Regions from separate parts of the Amphritea sp. GJ51-11 genome, predicted to be linked through region 1. Evidence: predicted binding sites of a transcription regulator. Region 1 holds the regulator's gene; the other holds the start of a gene.

Region 1 (6,157 bases):
GTGCAACAATGGCATCCATCGCCTGTTGTTCGTCTTCACCGCTGGTAGAGATATTCAGCTCAGTGCCTTTACTGGCGGCTAACATCATGACCGACATAATGCTTTTGCCATCCACCTGTCGGCCATCTTTGGTGAGCTGGATATCGGCTGAGAAGGAGGTGGTTACATTGATCAGCTTTGCCGCCGCCCGGGCGTGCAGGCCCAGTTTGTTGATAATGGTGATCTTGGTTTCCAGCATTGATTAATACCTTTAATCAGTTCAGTTCGCGGTGGCGTATCTGGACATTATCCATAGTTGTTCGGAAATGACCAGCGAGACATTCGCTGATAAAAACAGAGCGGTGTTGACCTCCCGTACAGCCTATGCCAACACTGATATAACTGCGATTATTTTTTTCAAACAGTGGCAGCCACTTTTCTAGAAAAGCGGTGATGTCAGCGAGCATTTCTTGCACTTCAAGCTGTTGCTCGAGGAATTCTATGACCGGTTTGTCTTGGCCGCTATAACCTCGCAGGTGAGGCAGCCAGTATGGGTTAGGCAAACAGCGCACATCGAAGGTGAAGTCTACATCCAGCGGGATACCGTGCTTATAACCGAACGATTCGAATTGTAATGACAGTTCTTGCTCTTGTCGTTGGGCAATACGCAGTTTAATACTGTCTCTGAGTTCATAGAGTGACAGGTGGGTTGTATCAATACGGATATTGGCTAAATCGGATACCGGTTCGAGTAACTTTTTTTCATAGCTGATCGCCTGCTGTAAACCTTGGGAATCATTGGACAGGGGGTGCTTACGCCGAGTCGTACTGTAGCGTTTTAGCAGGGTTGTCTCTGAACTATCGAGGTAGAGTATTTCGCAGTCTAGTGCGTCTATTTCCCTCAGTTGTGTATAAATATCGGGAAACTGTTTCAGGTTGCTGTGTTGGTTACGGGCATCGATACTGACGGCAAGCTGATTAGGATGGTCTGGGTCGGATAAAATCTGATTGACCAAGTCAGGTAGCAGCGGGGCGGGAAGGTTGTCGATGCAGTAGAAGTTAACATCTTCCAGTGCTTGCAGGGCGGTTGATTTACCTGACCCTGAGCGGCCGCTGATGATAACTAGTTTCATCTGGCTAGACCTGCCTAGCTCCGGTGGCGACAGTGAAGAGTTCTTCAGCTGAGCCCGCGTTTCTAAGTTGCTGACGGAAGGATGCCTGACTGAATAGCTCGGCAAGATTACCCAGCGTTTGTAGATGTTGATCACAGGCTTCGGAGGGCACCACCAGAACGAAGAGTAAGTCGACCGGGCTGCCATCAATGGCATCGAAGTCGATCGGTTCTTTTAACTGAATAAGTAGCGCAGTGGCTTTCTCACACTCATCCAGACGACAATGGGGAATGGCCACGCCTTCACCGATGCCTGTACTGCCGAGTCTTTCACGGCCAAGTAGGCCAGCAAAGATCGTTTCAGTTTCAAGCTCAGGGTGCAGATCGGAAATCTGTTGGCTGGCAATTTCGAGGATACGTTTTTTACTACCCCCTCTAGAGCACAGAGTACTCCAGAGGGCGCTAATAATTCTGAAATTAGCATCGTATAATAGTTACTTGTGAGTTTTCATCTTTTCTTTGTGTTTAATGATCTGACGGTCAAGCTTGTCGATCAACCCATCGATGGCGGCGTACATATCTTCTTGTTCGTCGGAAGCAAACAGCTGACCACCGGCTACGTGAATTTCACCATCAGCTTTTTGGCGCGTCTTCTCAACGCTTAGAGTTACCTGTGCATTGGTGATGTTATCGAAATGCCGCTCCAGCTTCTCAAATTTATTCTGAACATACTCATTCAGGGAATCAGTCAATTCTACGTGGTGACCGGTAATATTGATCTGCATGGTAATCTCCTAGTGTTATTGTACCGGGTTGCCGCCCGGTTCCCATGATAAAAAAAGTCATTAAACTAAACGTTTTCGTTCATTAGAAGGTGGAATGCTAAGCGATTCTCTATATTTTGCAATGGTTCTTCGCGCAACATTGATACCTTGTTCCTCAAGCAGTTGGGCAATCTTGTTATCGCTTAAGGGTTTTGTTGGACTTTCAGCGACCACCAATTTCTTGATGAGCGCCCGAATAGCGGTCGATGAGCAGGTGCCACCGTTCACTGTAGTGACATGGCTGGAGAAAAAATACTTCAGCTCAAATATACCCCTTGGGGTATGCATATATTTCTGGGTGGTCACCCGAGAGATGGTCGATTCGTGCATTTCGACCGCCTCAGCGATATCGTGCAGCACCATCGGACGCATCGCCTCATCGCCATGCTCTAGAAAACCTTCTTGGCGGTGTACAATTTCACGGGTGACCTTCATTAAGGTATCGTTCCGGCTTAATAAGCTTTTGATAAACCAGCGAGCTTCTTGTAGATGGTTTTTCAGATAGGTGTTGTCAGGGCTGGTATCAGCGCGTCGGATCAAATCTGCATAGCCATCATTAATGCGTAGTTTAGGCGCAACTTCCGGATTCAGGCTTACCTGCCAGACACCTTTTTCTTTGTAAACCAGCACATCGGGAATAACATATTCCGATTGCGAGCTAGTGATCATTGAGCCGGGTTTAGGGTTCAGGGTGCGGATCAGGTTGATCGCCTGTAGTAACTGTGGCTCTCGCATCCGGGCTTTGCGCATCAGCTGTTTGTAGTCATGATTACCCAGTAAGTGGATATATTGAGTGACTAGTTTTAGCGCTTCGTTGCGATATTCGGTGTCATTGGGTAGTTGCTGTAGCTGAATGGCTAGGCACTCGCTTAGATCGCGTGCGGCTACGCCGGGTGGATCAAACTGTTGGATGCGTCGCAGTACCGCTTCGATTTCATCCAGTTCAATGCCGTTAAGTTGCTCATCATCCTGCTGATGGAAATATTCCAGGATTGAATCGAGTTCAACGTTGAGATAACCGTCAACATTAATGCCGTCAATAATATTGGTGGCGATCAGTTCGTCGATGGGACTCATCGGCGTGAGGTTTAATTGCCAGTTCAGGTGATCTTGCAGGGTTTCATCCGCAGTGTCATTCGACTCCATCTCCATATCGGAGAAATCATGGGATGATGAAGATGAACTAGAGACCGTCTGATAAGTGTCTTCCCAATTACTATCGGTCGATAGTTCATTGGGAATATCTTCATTCCAGTCGCTATCGGTGGCTTGAATCTCTTCAGACTCGGTGGTTTTGGCCGATGCTGAGACGGATTCATGATTGCTGACTTCTGCATCAGAGCTCGCTTGCTCGGCGGCATTATCTGAAGCGCTATCCTCTTCCGTTACTTCTAGCATCGGGTTCGATTCTAGTGCTTCCTGAATCTCCTGTTGCAGATCAAGCGTCGATAATTGCAGCAAGCGAATCGCCTGCTGTAATTGTGGGGTCATGGTCAGATGCTGACCCATTTTTAGTTGTAACGCTTGTTTCATAGAGAGTCGCTTATATACCTGTTACAGCTTGAATTGCTCACCGAGATAGGCTTCCCTGACCTGCTGGTTGGCAAGAATATCCTCTGGCGATCCTTCTGCAAGAATATAACCTTCACTGACGATGTAAGCTTGTTCGCAAATATCCAGTGTTTCGCGAACATTGTGATCGGTGATTAAGACGCCAATCCCCTTACTTTGTAAGTGCTTTACGGTTTGTTTTATATCACTGACTGAAATTGGGTCAACACCGGCAAAGGGCTCATCTAACAAGATAAAAGTGGGCTCAGTTGCCAGTGCGCGGGCAATTTCAACCCGTCGCCGTTCTCCACCGGAGAGGCTCATTCCCAAACTTTTCGTTAGATGGGAGATATGAAACTCTTCCAGTAGTTCGTCTAATTTTTGTTTACGCTCAGTCCGGCTCAACTCTTTACGGGTTTCCAGAATAGCCATCAGGTTATCATGGACGCTGAGTTTTCGGAAAATGGAGGCTTCTTGTGGCAGGTAACCAATACCTTTTCGCGCTCGGCCGTGCATCGGCTCTTTGGTTAAGTCCAATTGATCAATTTTGATCCGGCCTTTGTCGGCTTCCACTAGCCCAACAATCATGTAAAAACAGGTTGTCTTACCCGCCCCGTTAGGCCCCAATAAACCAACGATCTGGCCGCTATCGACGCTCATCGAGACATCTTTTACAACTGCGCGGCCTTTATAGCTCTTTGCTAGGTTGAGTGCTTCTAGTCGACTCATTAGTTGTTGAGTTCCCCAGTAGCTGTAGTTTCAGATTCATCCAACGGTGTTGCTTTAGGCTGAATGACAATCTGTACACGTTCGCCGTTAGCGCTCTCATCCCTGAATGCATTTACTGTGCTTTTCTTCATATTGTAAACAATTCGGTTACCGCTAAATACATCAGCCCCTTGCGAGACTTTTGCCTGGCCGGAGATGGTTAGCTCTTTTGTACGAATATTGTAATCGAGAACCTCACCGTATGCATGGGTTACCTCTTGGTCGGCGGCAGAGCGTTGTTGGAACTCGGCGGGGCGTCCTTTGGCAATAATCATGCTGATGGTGTTGTTGGTTTGTCTTAGTTCTATGCTATCACCGCTGACTTTCATGCTGCCCTGTGTCAACAATACATCGCCTTTGTAGAGAGTGATGCCGGTTTGATCATTACGCGTCGCGCTGTCTGCTGTGATGTGAATTGCTTTGTTGGCATCACCGGGTAGAGCCATTGCCACCGGTTGCCAGCTGAGCAGGACCACGCATAAGGCTTTGCTTATACGGTTAATTAACATGATATACCCCGGTAACGTCTGACAGGAGGTTAAGAATGCCACTGTCGGTGTCGATTGTCATGCCCACGCTGGTGGTTGTGCCCGAAGGGCTTGTGATAGTCACCAGCTTATCGGTCTTGGCAATATTGTCTTGTGGCTGAATAATTAATGTTTCGGTACGTAGGCTGTTTGCCACTGCCATATTAGGGTTGTCTTGAAATAATACCTCGCCTTCGAGAATAACGCTGTCATCGTTGTCGCTGATGAGTCCTCTGAGGCTGCTGATCTTACGCGTGGGCTGCTGAGTGTTGTATATTTGCATCTCAGGATTGGTCACTAATATCTGTTGTGAAGCCGGCTGATGTTCCAGCTGAGTTGAACTTAATTGCTGCTTTAGCTGACCGCTCGGCGCAAAGTCTCTGATCCGTCCATTGACGATATAATAATCGGATTGCTGATAGGCTGGATTCGGGGCCTTTTTCAGACTAACGGAGTGACGTTCAGTATCCATCCCCAAATAGATAACCGCAGGAATCAGAATAGCAGCGGCTGCAATTAGCCGGGCGCGTCCGGTCAGCATTTATAAATACTCGTTGAACAGGGCTTCCAGTTTGCCCTGGCCTGCCAGAATTGTTTCGCAAAACTCACGGCCCGCACCGTTGCCTGCAGTACGCTGGGTACACCAGTCGGCATGCGCGGCAACCAATGGATGACCACCATTGACGGTGGCGCCAAAGCTGACGGCGCGAATGGCAGCGAGATCGGGTAGGTCGTCACCGATATAAGCCGTTTGTTGTGCGCTAAAGCCGGTATCCTGCCAGAGTTCTTGCAAGGCGGTGAGTTTATCTTCCCGTCCCTGATAGAGGTAATCGATTCCCAAGGCTTCGGCTCGGCGTTCAACTTGAGGTGAACAGCGACCGGTAATGATGGCGGTTTTGATGTCACCTTGGGCGAGCAGTTTTATACCGAGCCCATCTAAGGTATTGAAATTCTTAACTTCGCTGCCATCGGCTAGGAAGTTGAGCTTGCCATCGGTGAGTACACCATCGACATCAAATACCACCAATTTGACCGTTTGTAACTTGCCAATCAATGCTTCATTAAGGTCGTTGGTGAGCTTTTTAACTACAGATGCTGGCATCAGATGACTCCCGCTTTGAGCATGTCGTGCATATTTAAGGCGCCGACTGGGCGACGGGCATCATCAAGTACGATCAAGGCGTTAATCTGTTTGTCCTGCATAATTTGCAGGGCTTCAGCCGCGAGTATATCGCTGGTCACGGTAGTGCATTCGGTGGTCATTACCTCGGTAATCGGAGTGCTTTTCATATCCACGTCATGATCAAGCGTACGACGTAGGTCACCATCGGTAAATACGCCTTGTAGAACGCCTGTATCGTCGACGACGGTGGTCATGCCCAGGTGTTTGTGGGTGA
Region 2 (6,157 bases), 1.8 Mb from region 1:
CTGAGATGGAAAAGCTGGGCTTCGGTATCGTCGGTTATGCCTGCACGACCTGTAATGGTATGAGCGGTGCGCTTGATCCTAAGATTCAGCAAGAGATTATCGACCGTGACCTGTATGCTACGGCGGTTCTGTCGGGCAACCGTAACTTCGATGGCCGTATCCATCCTTACGCGAAACAGGCGTTCTTGGCATCTCCTCCCTTAGTGGTTGCCTACGCGATTGCCGGTACGATTCGTTTTGATATCGAAAAAGATGTATTGGGAACCGATAAAGAGGGCAACCCGATTACGCTGAAAGATATCTGGCCAAGTGATGAAGAGATCGATTCGATCGTCGCCAGCTGTGTTAAACCTGAACAGTTTAAACAGGTTTATATCCCGATGTTTGATCTGGGTAAGGTCGAAAAATCGATCAGCCCTCTCTATGACTGGCGTCCACAGACCACCTACATTCGTCGTCCTCCTTATTGGGAAGGTGCGTTGGCCGGTGAGCGAACCATGAAAGGTATGGTGCCGTTGGCGGTATTGGGTGACAACATCACCACCGATCACCTGTCACCATCGAATGCGATTCAGGCATCCAGTGCGGCCGGTGAATACTGCGCCAAAATGGGCTTGCCGGAAGAAGATTTCAACTCCTATGCGACTCACCGAGGCGATCATCTCACCGCACAGCGGGCCACGTTTGCCAATCCTAAGCTGCTGAATGAGATGTGCCGCGATGAAAACGGTGAAGTGAAGCAGGGCTCGTTGGCACGTATCGAACCTGAAGGCACTGAAAGCCGCATGTGGGAAGCGATTGAAACCTATATGGAACGTAAACAACCGCTGATTATTATTGCCGGTGCAGACTATGGTCAGGGTTCTTCCCGCGATTGGGCTGCGAAAGGGGTACGGCTGGCGGGTGTTGAAACCATCGTTGCTGAAGGTTTTGAACGTATTCACCGTACCAACCTCGTGGGTATGGGGGTGTTACCGCTGCAGTTTAAAGCCGGTGATAATCGCAATACTTACGGTATTGATGGTACTGAAACCTATGACGTTGTTGGCGAAATTAGCCCACGCTGTGACCTAACAGTCGTGATGACACGTCGCAATGGTGAGGTGGTTGAGATTCCGGTGACTTGCCGTCTGGATACTGCAGAAGAGGTGCATGTCTACGGTGCCGGTGGTGTCTTGCAACGTTTTGCACAGGATTTCCTCGAAGCAAACGCATAATACCGTACGGGTAAACGAGGGTTGGACAGCGCTGTTGTCTGACCCTTTAGTTAACTCTTTGAAATTGCTTAATCAGTTGATTGCTCACTATCCTACGGCATTTAACGCGATGACCTGATTAAGCATTTTCTGAACAGAAACATCATCGAGGGATGATGTTTAGAGACACAGGAAGATAACCATGACATTTGTACCGCAGATCAAAATTCCCGCCACCTATATCCGTGGCGGTACCAGTAAAGGTGTTTTCTTTCGTCGTCAGGACTTACCTGAAGAGGCTCAGGAGCCGAGTGCCGCACGGGATAATATACTCTTACGGGTGATTGGTAGCCCTGATCCTTATGGTCAGCAGATCGATGGAATGGGGGGCGCAACGTCCAGTACCAGTAAAACTGTGATTTTGGATAAGAGCGAACAACCGGACCATGACGTTGATTATCTGTTTGGTCAGGTCGCGATTAACAAAGCCTTTGTTGATTGGTCGGGCAACTGCGGTAACCTCACTGCTGCGGTCGGCGCTTTTGCCATTAGTAATGGCTTAGTCGATGCTGCGCGTATACCGGATAATGGTATCTGCGTGGTGCGTATCTGGCAGAAAAATATCAACAAAACCATTATCGCCCATGTGCCGATCACCAACGGTGAAGTACAGGAAACCGGCGATTTTGAACTCGATGGCGTGACCTTTCCCGCCGCCGAAGTGGTGATCGAATTTATGGACCCCGCTGATGGCGAAGGGTCTATGTTCCCAACCGGTAATTTGGTGGATGAGCTTGAAGTGCCGGGCATTGGCACCTTTAAGGCGACCATGATTAATGCGGGTATCCCAACGATCTTCCTGAATGCGGCGGATATTGATTATACCGGTACCGAGCTGCAAAAAGATCTTAATTCAGATGCGGCGGCGCTAGCGCGTTTTGAAACCATCCGGGCTTACGGTGCGGTCAAAATGGGGCTGATCAGTGATATTAGCGAAGCCGTTGCCCGTCAGCATACGCCAAAGGTTGCTTTTGTAGCCCCTGCGACTGATTACACATCCTCCAGTGGCAAACAGATTTCAGCGTCTGATATCGATGTCTGTGTACGCGCCTTGTCGATGGGTAAACTGCATCACGCCATGATGGGTACAGCATCCGTAGCGATCGCGACTGCCGCGGCAGTTCCGGGCACGTTAGTTAATCTGGCGGCCGGTGGTGGTGAGCGGGAAGCCGTCACCTTTGGGCATCCGTCTGGCACATTGCGGGTTGGTGCGGCGGCAGAGCAAAAAGCCAATGGCGACTGGACCGCGAAAAAAGCGGTAATGAGCCGTAGCGCTCGAGTCTTGATGGAAGGTTTTGTACGTATTCCCGGTAACAGCTTCTGATCTATTGATGAAATGAATGATATGTCCGGCGACAGTTGCGATCGCCGGCATATTTCCCTGTCGAAGTGGCAGTCAGACGTTCGGGCCTCCCTATCAAGGATCGTGCGTTTCACTTCACGCTTAGGCCCTGCACCGTCGTGCGGGGCCTTTTTTTATATTTTTTCAATGAGCGATTAACGCTTCTTTTGTGTTTGTCTTGCTTCTTCGTTTTCCTTTCCATGATTGTATGTCACCTGTTGTGACGCTCATCATATTCCCTGTGTTGCTTTTGCTGTGATCACGGCAGATTAGCGATCTCGTGTTATGGGTTCGCTATATCGCCTAAGCATGTCTATCACCGTTCATCCATGTTGGCCCCACGTCGATTGTGCTCATAATTTTAGATTCATCGTAAATGTGTTGACCCATCTATAGGGCGTCAATCACGGTGGCAAGTGATTAACCGCTTTGGTGAACGGCTGGATAGATAGTTGTCCTCTGAGTATGAGTGAATGCTTTGTAGCACCCGTGGATCAACGCCTTGGTCGAGTTGGAACGTAATTTGCTGAAATCAATAAGATTAATAATAACGAGAGACGGTACGAACAGTTCCTTAGCGTTTGCATTTCCTCCGGGCAGAGGATGAGCCGATCGTAAAGCGGACTCTTTGCACCTTCCACAAGGCGAGCCTGCTGACGGAGATAACCGCAATGCCTCAATCGATTGAAACCTTCTATGAAGTGATGCGACGCCAGGGAATTACGCGTCGTAGTTTTCTGAAGTACTGTAGCCTGACGGCTGCTGCATTGGGTCTGGGGCCGGCGTTTGCCCCCCGTATTGCCCATGCAATGGAAACGAAGGAACGCACCCCGGTTATCTGGGTGCATGGTTTGGAATGTACCTGTTGCTCTGAATCCTTTATCCGTTCGGCACACCCGTTGGTGAAAGATGTCGTGCTGTCGATGATCTCGCTCGACTACGATGACACGCTAATGGCCGCCGCAGGTCATCAGGCAGAAGCGGCGCTAGAAGAAACTATTCAGAAATATAAAGGTAAATATATTCTGGCGGTTGAGGGTAATCCTCCGCTTAACGAAGACGGTATGTTCTGTATTGTCGGCGGTAAGCCTTTTCTTGATCAATTGAAACATGCGGCCAAAGATGCCGCCGCCGTTATCGCTTGGGGCTCTTGTGCATCTTGGGGCTGTGTACAGGCGGCTCGACCTAATCCCACACAAGCTGTGCCAATCCATAAAGTGATTACCGATAAGCCGATTATCAAAGTGCCTGGTTGCCCACCAATAGCCGAAGTGATGACTGGGGTGATCACCTATATGTTGACCTTTGGTCGGTTGCCCGAACTGGATCGTCAGGGTCGTCCTAAGATGTTTTACAGCCAACGAATTCATGATAAATGCTATCGACGTCCGCATTTTGATGCTGGTCAGTTTGTTGAGCATTGGGATGATGAAAGTGCGCGCAAAGGTTATTGCCTCTATAAGGTGGGCTGCAAAGGGCCGACCACCTACAACGCCTGCTCAACGGTGCGCTGGAACGAAGGCACCTCCTTCCCGATTCAGGCCGGTCACGGTTGTATCGGTTGCTCTGAAGATGGTTTCTGGGATAAGGGCTCATTCTATGACCGCCTAACCAATATTCCCCAGTTTGGTATTGAGAAAAATGCCGATGAGATCGGTATGGCGGTTGCCGGTGGTGTTGGCGCGGCCGTGGCGGCGCATGCAGCCGTGAGTGCCATTAAGCGGGCGCAGCACAAAGGAGATCAGGAATAATGAATACCCCGATGAATACTAACGATCTTGATAACTCTGGTCGCCGTATTGTGGTTGATCCCGTGACCCGGATCGAAGGGCATATGCGTTGTGAAGTCAACGTCGATGAAAATAATGTAATCCGTAATGCGGTATCGACCGGCACGATGTGGCGCGGGCTAGAAGTGATTCTAAAAGGTCGTGATCCCCGTGATGCATGGGCCTTTGTAGAACGAATCTGTGGTGTTTGTACCGGTACCCATGCACTGACATCGGTGCGGGCTGTTGAAGATGCCTTGGGTATTCAAATTCCGTTGAATGCGCACCTGATACGTCATTTGATGGATAAAACCCTGCAGGCCCATGATCATATTGTGCATTTCTATCACCTGCACGCGCTGGATTGGGTTAACCCGGTTAATGCTTTGAAGGCCGACCCAGTAGGGACTTCAGATCTACAAAAAATGGTATCACCGCACCATCCAAAATCGAGTCCTGGTTATTTTAAAGATGTGCAAACGCGATTAAAAAAGTTTGTTGAGACTGGTCAACTCGGGCTGTTCTCTAACGGCTATTGGGATAATCCCGCCTATAAATTACCTCCCGAAGCGGATTTGATGGCGGTGGCTCACTATCTTGAAGCGTTGGATATGCAGAAAGAGATCGTCAAAATTCACACGATCTTTGGCGGTAAAAACCCACATCCTAACTTTATGGTGGGTGGGGTTGCTTGCGCGATTAATATCGATGGGATTGGTGCATCCGGTGCGCCGGTGAATATGACCTCGCTTAACTTTGTTTTGCAGCGTATTAAAGAAGCTCAAGCGTTTACCAACAATGTTTATCTGCCGGACGTGTTGGCCATTGCCGGCCTTTATAAAGACTGGCTCTATGGTGGTGGGTTAGCCTCGCAGAATGTATTGGCTTACGGCACCTATCAAAAAGTGCCTTATGACAAATCCACCGATCTATTGCCGGGTGGCGCGATCGTCAATGGTAACTGGAACGAAGTACATGAGGTCGATGTCCGCGATCCTGAACAGATCAAAGAGTTTGTTGATCACTCTTGGTACACCTACGAAGGTGATAAGAAAGGTCTGCATCCTTGGGACGGTGAAACCGCGCCTAAGTTTGAGCTAGGGCCGAATACTGTCGGCAGTCGCACTAATATCAAAGAGATCGATGAAGGCGCTAAATATTCCTGGATTAAGGCGCCACGTTGGAAAGGGCACGCGATGGAAGTGGGCCCGTTGGCACGGTATATCATCGCGTATGCTTCGGGTAATGATTATGTACAGGATCAAGTGGACCGTTCGTTAGCCGCCTTTAATCAAAATACAGGCTTGTCATTGGGCTTAAAGCAGTTCCTACCTTCTACTCTTGGTCGTACTTTGGCACGGGCGCTGGAGTGTCAATTATGTGTTGATACGATGTTGGATGATTGGCATCAGTTGGTTGGCAATATCAAGAATGGTGATAGCTCGACCGCCAATGTTGAAAAATGGGATCCGGCTAGCTGGCCAAAAGAGGCGATCGGGGTGGGTACTAACGAAGCGCCCCGGGGAGCGCTAGGTCACTGGATTAAGATTAAGGATGGCAAAATCGAAAACTATCAGGCGATTGTACCGACTACCTGGAACGGTTCGCCGCGCGATGGTGAGGGCAATATCGGTGCATTCGAAGCGGCCTTGATGAATACGCCGATGGAGCGTCCGGATGAACCGGTTGAAATACTGCGGACGCTGCACAGTTTCGATCCTTGTCTGGCCTGTTCTACCCATGTGATGTCTGAAGATGGTCAAGAGCTGACTAAGGTCAAAATTCGTTAA

What was found. The regulator sigma-54, encoded in region 1, starts transcription at its own class of promoters, with help from an activator protein. The targets are predictions, from matches to a motif close to TGGCACNNNNNTTGCTNT.
Region 2: the regulator sigma-54 is predicted to act here: its motif matches at 3,111-3,128, upstream of AC0L4K_RS10980 (hydrogenase small subunit).

What each region holds. Positions count from the first base shown of each region.
Region 1 is NZ_CM147881.1:613,638-619,794, forward strand. Features, by position in the region: gene AC0L4K_RS02645 (HPr family phosphocarrier protein) at 1-238, opposite strand, end outside; gene rapZ (RNase adapter RapZ) at 255-1,112, opposite strand; gene ptsN (PTS IIA-like nitrogen regulatory protein PtsN) at 1,117-1,560, opposite strand; gene hpf (ribosome hibernation promoting factor) at 1,585-1,875, opposite strand; gene AC0L4K_RS02665 (RNA polymerase factor sigma-54) at 1,936-3,447, opposite strand; gene lptB (LPS export ABC transporter ATP-binding protein) at 3,469-4,194, opposite strand; gene lptA (lipopolysaccharide transport periplasmic protein LptA) at 4,194-4,742, opposite strand; gene lptC (LPS export ABC transporter periplasmic protein LptC) at 4,732-5,301, opposite strand; gene AC0L4K_RS02685 (KdsC family phosphatase) at 5,302-5,862, opposite strand; gene AC0L4K_RS02690 (KpsF/GutQ family sugar-phosphate isomerase) at 5,862-6,157, opposite strand, start outside.
Region 2 is NZ_CM147881.1:2,452,462-2,458,618, reverse strand. Features, by position in the region: gene acnD (Fe/S-dependent 2-methylisocitrate dehydratase AcnD) at 1-1,217, shown strand, start outside; gene prpF (2-methylaconitate cis-trans isomerase PrpF) at 1,399-2,580, shown strand; gene AC0L4K_RS10980 (hydrogenase small subunit) at 3,270-4,349, shown strand; gene AC0L4K_RS10975 (nickel-dependent hydrogenase large subunit) at 4,349-6,157, shown strand.